2 linked regions of the Lacticaseibacillus paracasei subsp. paracasei genome follow. The protein of the gene in region 2 binds, or shares a complex with, the protein of the main gene of each other region. Links are inferred from orthologs where the notes say so. Each region holds a gene or a part of one and is shown on either strand. Other genes may lie near its edges.

What was found.
Region 1: the proteins of uvrA (region 2) and mfd are in contact, whole or in part, in a crystal structure (PDB 4DFC), measured with the Escherichia coli proteins. The link is inferred for Lacticaseibacillus paracasei subsp. paracasei from one-to-one orthologs.

What each region holds. Positions count from the first base shown.
Region 1 is NZ_AP012541.1:2,631,681-2,635,790, forward strand. It holds mfd (transcription-repair coupling factor), read right to left. Parts: upstream 3,726-4,110; coding sequence 201-3,725; downstream 1-200. Other genes in the region: LBPC_RS12935 (putative polysaccharide biosynthesis protein), read right to left, coding at 1-80; pth (aminoacyl-tRNA hydrolase), read right to left, coding at 3,798-4,110. UniProt on the Escherichia coli protein: Couples transcription and DNA repair by recognizing RNA polymerase (RNAP) stalled at DNA lesions. Mediates ATP-dependent release of RNAP and its truncated transcript from the DNA, and recruitment of nucleotide excision repair machinery to the damaged site.
Region 2 is NZ_AP012541.1:950,420-954,807, reverse strand. What follows is about bases 987-4,388. They hold uvrA (excinuclease ABC subunit UvrA), read right to left. Parts: upstream 4,079-4,388; coding sequence 1,187-4,078; downstream 987-1,186. Other genes in these bases: uvrB (excinuclease ABC subunit UvrB), read right to left, coding at 4,346-4,388. In the rest of the region: RNase adapter RapZ, read right to left, coding at 1-133; LBPC_RS04790 (HdeD family acid-resistance protein), read right to left, coding at 296-835. UniProt on the Escherichia coli protein: The UvrABC repair system catalyzes the recognition and processing of DNA lesions. UvrA is an ATPase and a DNA-binding protein. A damage recognition complex composed of 2 UvrA and 2 UvrB subunits scans DNA for abnormalities.

The DNA of each region.
Region 1 (4,110 bases), 1.7 Mb from region 2 along the record:
CTGAGTATTTTGGCGATTAGTGAGCTCAGGCTCAAAATCCACGCGCCGCGCATCAAGTGCTTCATTTCTTGGTTGTGCATGGGAGCCCTCCTATCACTATATCCACTGACACCGAAGTCTGCTTGAGCTGATTGATCATTGGCATGTCATCACAGCCAAGTTGGGTCAAAAACAATGAATGCCCCTACTTTTCACAGCAACTATGCCGATTTCTTTTCCGGTTGCGGATTGACAACAGTCAGTAATCCCTGCAAAAAGCCGGTCAATTGATCAAGCCAAGTCGCAGTCTTCATATCTTTTGGCAATGCTAACGTAACTGTCAGCTTGCCATCCGTGATCGCGACCTGCGCTTTCAATGTTGTCGCACTTAACGCTTTGAAAATCGGCTCGCCTTGTGCTTTAGCAGTTGCTTGCGGTGACAACACAACCGTCAACTTTTGCCCCGCCTTCGTTACGTGATTGACCCAAGCCAAGTCAGCAAACCGCTTGAGATGCGCAATCGCCAATAAATTGGTCACCGGTTGCGGATAGTCACCAAAACGATCAATCAGATCTTCGCTGATCTCAGTTTCGGCTTCATCGCTATCTGCTTCTCGAATGCGTTTATACAACTCGATCTTCTGACGGGAATCGGCCACATAATCAGTTGGCAGGTATGCTTCCAGACCCAGATCAATTTCAGCATCCGTTTTCTCAGCCGATTTAATACCGCGCCGTTTGTTAACAGCTTCTTGCAGCATCTGGGTGTAAAGATCATAGCCCACCGAATCGATGAAGCCATGTTGCTGCTTGCCAAGTAGGTTGCCAGCTCCGCGAATCGATAGATCACGCATCGCAATTTTGAAGCCGCTACCCAATTCCGTAAAGTCTTTAATCGCCTGAAGCCGCTTTTCAGCAACTTCATTGAGCACCTTCATCGGCTGATACATAAAGTACGCATAAGCGACTCGACTTGACCGCCCAATTCGGCCGCGCAATTGATAAAGTTGTGACAGGCCGTAATGATCGGCATTCTCGATGATTAAAGTATTGGCATTGGGCATGTCCACGCCAGTTTCAATAATGGTTGTGGTCACCAGCACATCGTAAGCACCGTGCAAAAAGTCATAAATGACGTTCTCCAACTGCGTCTCAGTCATCTGACCATGCGCATATCCGACACTTGCATCTGGCACCAGTTCCTCCAGTTGACTCACGGTACGTTCCATATCTTCCACCCGGTTATGCAGGTAAAAGACTTGACCGCCGCGTTCCATTTCCCGTTCAATGGCTTCGCGAATCACGCCTGGATTTTGTTCCATGACAAAGGTTTGAATCGGATAGCGATTCGTTGGCGGCGTTTCAATGACACTCAAATCACGCACGCCTAGCATGGACATGTTCAACGTTCTTGGAATCGGAGTCGCCGTCAGCGTGAGCACATCGACATTACTCTTGAGTTGTTTGATCCGTTCCTTATGCTTAACGCCAAAGCGCTGTTCCTCATCAATGACCAGCAATCCCAAATCCCGAAAAGCGACATCTTTAGACAACAGCCGATGGGTGCCAACGACAATATCAATGGTGCCGTTCTTAAGTCCTTTGATCGTTTCCTTGTTCTGATGCGGTGTCTGGAATCGTGACAACAACCCGACTTTGATTGGAAAGTCCGCAAACCGTTCTTTCATCGTGTCAAAGTGTTGCTGGGCTAAAATCGTTGTCGGCACCAAAATGGCTGCCTGTTTGCCATAATCGATTGCCTTGAAAGCTGCACGCAACGCGACTTCGGTTTTGCCAAAACCAACATCGCCAACCAATAAGCGATCCATTGGCTTCGGCTTTTCCATATCATGCTTAATTTCTTTGGCTGACCGCAACTGGTCCGGTGTCTCAGGATAAGGAAATTCCGCTTCGAACTTGTGCTGCAGGTCATCATCCGGCCCAAATGCAAACCCTTTTTCCGCTTCACGCTTGGCATATAAATCAATTAATTCGTCAGCGATATCTTCAATTCGGGCAGCTACTTTGCGTTTGGTTTTCTGCCACTCAGCACCACCAAGTTTATTGACGCTTGGCGTTTTGCCATCTGCTGAAACGTATTTTTGGACTAGATTCAGTTGGTCAACTGGAATAAACAGCTTATCGTTGTTTCGGTAAACAATCGTAATGTAATCACGATGCACACCGTCAACTTCTAATGTCTCCATCCCGGTGTATTGACCGATCCCGTGATTAACATGCACCACGTAGTCACCAGGCTTGAGCTCGTTATAGCTTCGCAATCGCTCTGTATTCGCCAGTGTTTGGTGCCGTGCGTGACGACGTTGGCGAGCATTGAATAACTCGTGCTCGGTCACAACGACTAATTTCAAGTCAGGCAGCTCGAAGCCATTTTTCAGGCTGCCTTCTGTCAATTGCACCTGGCTTGGCAACAGCTTAGTCGGGGCTGTCATGACATTGCTAATCTCAAAATCTGACAACGTTTCGCTCAGCTTTTCCAGCCGATTTTTATCTGTGATCAAGAACACCACGGTTTGCTGCTGCTTTACCCAGCGATCGGTTTCTGTTTTGAGTAACGGCATCTGACTGAAAAATTGCTGCACGTTACGGCTGGGAATATTGGTCAAGCTGTCAAGTCGCAACTGCCCCATGCCTTTTTGAAAAAGGCTAAGGTAAAGCCGCGGGCGCTTATCTTGCTGTGCAAGTTCCTGAATCGTCAGGTTCGGCGTGTTAGGTAGCAGCCGGCCTTCTTCTTGCAACTGTGAGTACCATTCTGCCGTATCCTGCACCAAGGTTGTATCGCTATCTAGCAAACGACTGTAATCATCGAATGCTACCAGTGCATCTGGTTGCAAATAGTCACTGATGCGTTGCTGCTCTGGGTATAGTTCGGCCGCATATAAAGCTAGATTTTCAGGACGCTCGTGTGCCGATAGCTGCTGGCCAGTCGTCAATAAACCATCTGTAACGGCCTGCTTAGCGGCGGCATTTTTCACTTTTGCCTTGTAGGCATTAGCTTGCTTGGTAATGCGCTCGCCAGCAGCGGCCAAAACCTGATCAGTCGCCACCATATCGGTTGCCGGCGCAATCGTGATCTGCTGAAGTTTTTGCAGACTACGTTGGGTGGCAATGTCAAAGCTGCGGATGGAATCGATTTCAGTATCGAACAATTCAATTCGAATCGGATCGTCTTGATTCAACGGATAGACGTCAATGATGCCGCCGCGAATGGCAAACTGTCCCGGCGCGCTGACTAACGAATCACGTCGATAGCCCATGGCGACCAGCTGTTTGGCAACGGTTTGCGGATCAAGCTCGGAAGTCATATCAATGGCCAATTCACTAGCTGCCCAATCGGCTGGTGACGGCAAAAGCCGCTTATAACCGGCCAGACTGGTTACGATGATTCCAGGTTTGCCGCTTTGAATAAACGTCAAAGCATTAATACGATCGTTACGCGTCTCTGGCGAACTAACCGCGACTTCAGCTGCCAACACATCCTCAACTGGAAAATCGTAAACCACTGCATCTCCGAGCAAACTGCTTAAATCAGCAGCTAATTCATCGGCATGAAAGCGATTGTTTTCAACAATTAGAATCTGCTGCGGTCGCTGTTGCAATAGCGCGCCAAAAAAGACCGTCTTGGCTGAGCCCGACAGTCCTGTCACCAAATGGCGACCCGTTTTCAGCTTCGGCCATAATGCCGACAATGCTGGATCTGCCTGCACCATGTCGATCAAATTCATCGCGTCACCTGCTTCTTTCTTCTACTAATGTACACATGTGCTTCACCTTTTCGCCATGAAGTCACCTATCTTTTAATTAAACTTATTCATCAGCTGATCAAACGGCATCCCATTTAACCAATCTTCCAAGGCATCATCAGCCTTCTCAATCGCATCATCGATTAACGGCTGGTCAGTTTTGGAAAACGGCGTTAGTACCCAATCAACGACCCGTTGCCGCTGCGGATGCTGAATACCGATTTTTAGTCGACAAAACTCATCGCTGCCAGTGGCACTGATAATATCCTTGATGCCGTTATGGCCGCCTGCTGAGCCGCGCTTGCGTAAGCGCAATTTGCCTAAGGTTAAATCCATATCGTCTTGCACGACAAAAATTTCATCTAAT
Region 2 (4,388 bases):
AAAACTTCGGCAACAAAGCTGGAGGCATATTATCGACGCAAAAATATCCCAGGTCTTCGAATGCCTGCATGGCAACGGTTTTACCGGCACCGGACATACCGGTGATAATGACAAGATCCAAACTTTCAGTCATAAAAGGCTCCTTTTTGATCATATTTATTCAAGTATAACATGCCGGGCGTGTCATTCCTATCGATCCCCGGTTTCTTTTCACCGCATCATCAAGCGTTGTTATTAAAAAACCTGATGCAGCGCAATGAATCAGCTGCATCAGGTTAAATAAAAGCGATGTTCATTAAATATTGCGTCGTGCAAAGGCAAGGACAATACATTCGATGCCGAATAGGACGAAAAACATCGACAATAATGTGACCAACGTGATGGCCGCAACCACTGGCTGCATGAACAGCATCAAAGACACAATCACTGCCAGAATATCCAAAACGAGGTAAAGGACAAACCAGCCAGTACCTGCAATCCGCAAATGGCCCACGTTGAATAGTGAACCAACTGAATCAACTAAGAACCAGATTGCAAACATCATGGTAATCGTTGCAACACCAAAATTACTGTTGACCAGGAAAATGACACCAATAACAAGGTCAAAAATCCCCATCAAGAGCGATACCCAAGCTAGTTTACCAGTGAGCTGGCGAAGCGTTGAATACCCTGCTAAAATCGCAATCCCACGAATAATGGCAACAACAGCAAAGATAAAGGTCACCGTTTTCAATGTTGCCAGCGGATAGCGCATGACGACAAATGCGGCGATCAGGAACAGGATACCAGTGATAAACTGCCCCCAGTCAAAACCAAAACTTTTTCGATTTAACATCTATTTCCCTACTTTCTTAATCCTATTCATCATAATATTAAGCACGAGAATGAGCAAATCAGAGTGTGAAACAAGTCGGTTTCTGGGCTGGCGACGCGTTGCTAGACCGGAGACAACGCTCCAAGCCCGCAAAGCTCGCGGTCTCGAAGTCGCCTAACAACATCAGTAACAAAACGCGGTCGCCGTGCTTTTTGTACTGCTGATCCCCATCCGGTCTACGATTGCTCCGCCTTGGTACTAGTGTCTCGAAAATTCTAATAAATTTCCCATATCAAAAAGGCAAACAATTTTTGGTGTCATTGTTTGCCCTTATTAACCGCCGTGAATGATGGTCCAACCTGGTCAGTCAATCTACTTCTTGCTTACTGCCTGCGCTTCATTCTTAGTTGATGTTTGCGCAGCTTCCTTAGTCCGTTGAGTGTCGCGAACGAGGATTGGTTTCAAGTATTGGCCAGTATAACTATCGGCCACATTGGCCACCTGTTCAGGTGTGCCGGTGGCGATGATCTGACCGCCGCCGTCTCCGCCTTCAGGGCCAAGATCAATGACCCAGTCAGCTGTTTTGACGACATCTAGATTATGCTCGATAACCAGTACGGTATTGCCTTCATCGACTAGCCGTTCCAACACTTCCAGCAGCCGCTTGATATCATCCGTATGCAGACCAGTGGTGGGTTCGTCAAGAATATAAAAATTCTTGCCGGTTGAAAGCTTCTGCAGTTCGCTTGCAAGCTTCATCCGTTGAGCCTCGCCACCAGACAAGGTGGTAGCGCTTTGTCCCAGCTTAACGTAACCAAGGCCAACATCCACGATGGTTTGCAACTTGCGCCGAATCTTTGGAATATTCTTGAAGAAGTCAGTGGCTTCTTCGACAGTCATATCAATCACTTCAGCAATATTCTTGCCCTTATACGTTACTTCGAGGGTTTCAGAGTTATACCGTTTGCCATGGCAAACTTCGCAAGGCACGTAAACATCAGGTAAAAAGTTCATTTCAATCTTGATGATCCCGTCGCCTTTACAGTTCTCACAGCGACCACCCTTAATGTTGAAACTAAAGCGGCCTTTTTTGTAACCACGTAATTTAGCTTCGTTGGTTTCGGCAAATAGCCCGCGGATGTCATCGAAAACACTCGTATAGGTAGCCGGATTGCTCCGCGGTGTGCGGCCAATTGGACTTTGGTCAATATTGATCAGCTTTTCAATATTTTTATAGCCAAGAATCTTTTTGTATGGACCCGGTTTCTCAGAATTATGATTTAACTTTTGAGCCAATGCACGCCGAAGAATCGAGTTAACCAAAGTAGATTTACCTGACCCAGAAACACCAGAAACCACGATGAATTTACCTAATGGAAAATCAACGTCGATGTTTTTTAAGTTGTGGTCAGTGGCGCCTTCCAAACGAATCACTTTGCCACTACCTTGTCGCCGTTTTAGTGGTACCGGAATAAACTTGCGCCCTGATAAATATTGGCCAGTGATTGATTTGCGCACACGTGCAACTTGTTTAGGGGTACCGGATGCCATGATGCGGCCACCGTGTTCGCCAGCCCCCGGTCCGACATCAATCAGATAATCGGCGGCGCGCATCGTATCTTCATCATGTTCGACCACAATCAACGTGTTGCCAAGATCGCGCATTTTTTTCAAGGAGGCAATCAGGCGATCGTTGTCGCGTTGATGCAAGCCGATAGATGGTTCATCAAGCACATACATGACGCCGCTCAGATTCGAACCGATTTGGGTAGCTAGGCGAATTCGCTGAGCCTCGCCGCCGGATAGTGTACCAGCACTACGACTCAATGTGAGATAACCAAGACCAACGTTGACCAAGAATGTCAAGCGGTCAACGACTTCTTTCACGATTGGTTGGGCAATGACGCTTTCGGCTTCACTAAGATGCACGGTTTTGAAAAATGGTAGGGCATCCTTGATGGCAAGATCAGAAACTTCTGCAATATCGCGACCTTCAATTTTAACAGCCAAAGCCTGCCGATTCAGCCGTTTGCCGTGACAAACCGGGCACGGCAATGCTGTCATATAACTGCGCATCTGCTGGCGAGTAAAATCACTATTCGTTTCTGCATATCGGCGGGAAATGTTATTCAGCACCCCTTCAAAAGGCACATCAACATCGCGTACACCGCCAAAGTCATTTTCATAATGAAAATGGAATAACTTGCCGTCGCTCCCATTAAGCACCACATTCCGCTCACGGTGGGTCAGCTTGTTAAAGGGTACGTCCATTCGTACTTTGAAGGTTTTCGCCGCCTGAGCCAGCAGTTCCGGATAGTACTGGGAACTGATTGGATTCCATGGCGCGATTGCCCCTTCTGCCAAAGTCATACTCGGTTCTGGCAGCACCAAATCCATGTCAACTGTCAGCTTAACACCCAACCCGTCACATTCTGGGCAAGCGCCAAAAGGAGCGTTGAATGAAAATAGTCGTGGTTCCATTTCGCCAATCGTAAAGCCACAAATCGGGCAGGCAAAATGTTCGGAAAAGCGCAGTGGTTCACCGCCAATCACGTCCACGTTGGCATACCCTTCTGACAACCGCAGAGCTGCTTCAAATGAGTCGAAAAGCCGACTGCGCGCCTCAGGCTTAACCACAATTCGGTCAATCACAATATCAATGTCATGCGACTTATTTTTATCCAGTTCATAATCAGCCGTTGCATCAACAACTTCACCATCAACACGCATCCGGACATAACCTTCACGCATGATTTTGGCGAAGACTTTTTTATGACTGCCTTTCTTGCGACGCACCACTGGTGACAGAATTTGAATCCGGGTCTTATCAGGTAAGGCTAAAACGCGATCCACCATCTGTTCAACACTTTGACTGGTAATCGGTGTACCATCATTTGGACAAATCGGATGCCCGACACGTGCCCACAGCAAGCGCAAGTAATCGTTGATTTCAGTGACTGTTCCCACAGTTGATCGGGGATTTTTTGAAGTGGTTTTCTGATCAATCGAAATCGCCGGACTTAAGCCGTCAATCGAATCGACATCCGGTTTTTCCATCTGTCCCAGAAACTGTCTGGCATATGCTGAGAGACTTTCCACGTAACGACGCTGACCTTCGGCGTAAAGCGTATCAAAAGCCAGACTGGACTTACCTGAACCAGATAGGCCGGTCATCACGACCAGTTTATTGCGGGGTATCGTCACATCAATATTCTTTAAATTGTGGGCACGAGCCCCATGGATCACAATTTTATCGTTTGCCATTCACAAAAGATCTCCTCATTTTTAGCAAGCAGTATTGGCGAAAATCACATTGCCACAACAGCTTATACGCCGACTTCTGACCGCTCACCTTAACGCGCTCGCCAGCCCAAAAACCTGCACATAAGGACCTTGAACGCAATGGCCAAAGACCGGCCATCACGTTCAAGGCCACTTATGCTCCGGTTTCTAACCGGGCTGGTTCGCGCTCACCGGATCTGTTCAAAGCAATCTTGGCTGACTTGGTACCATCGTGCAAGTGCGATCTGATTAAGACATATCAGCCTGCAATTCAAGAATTGTGTCGCGTAAT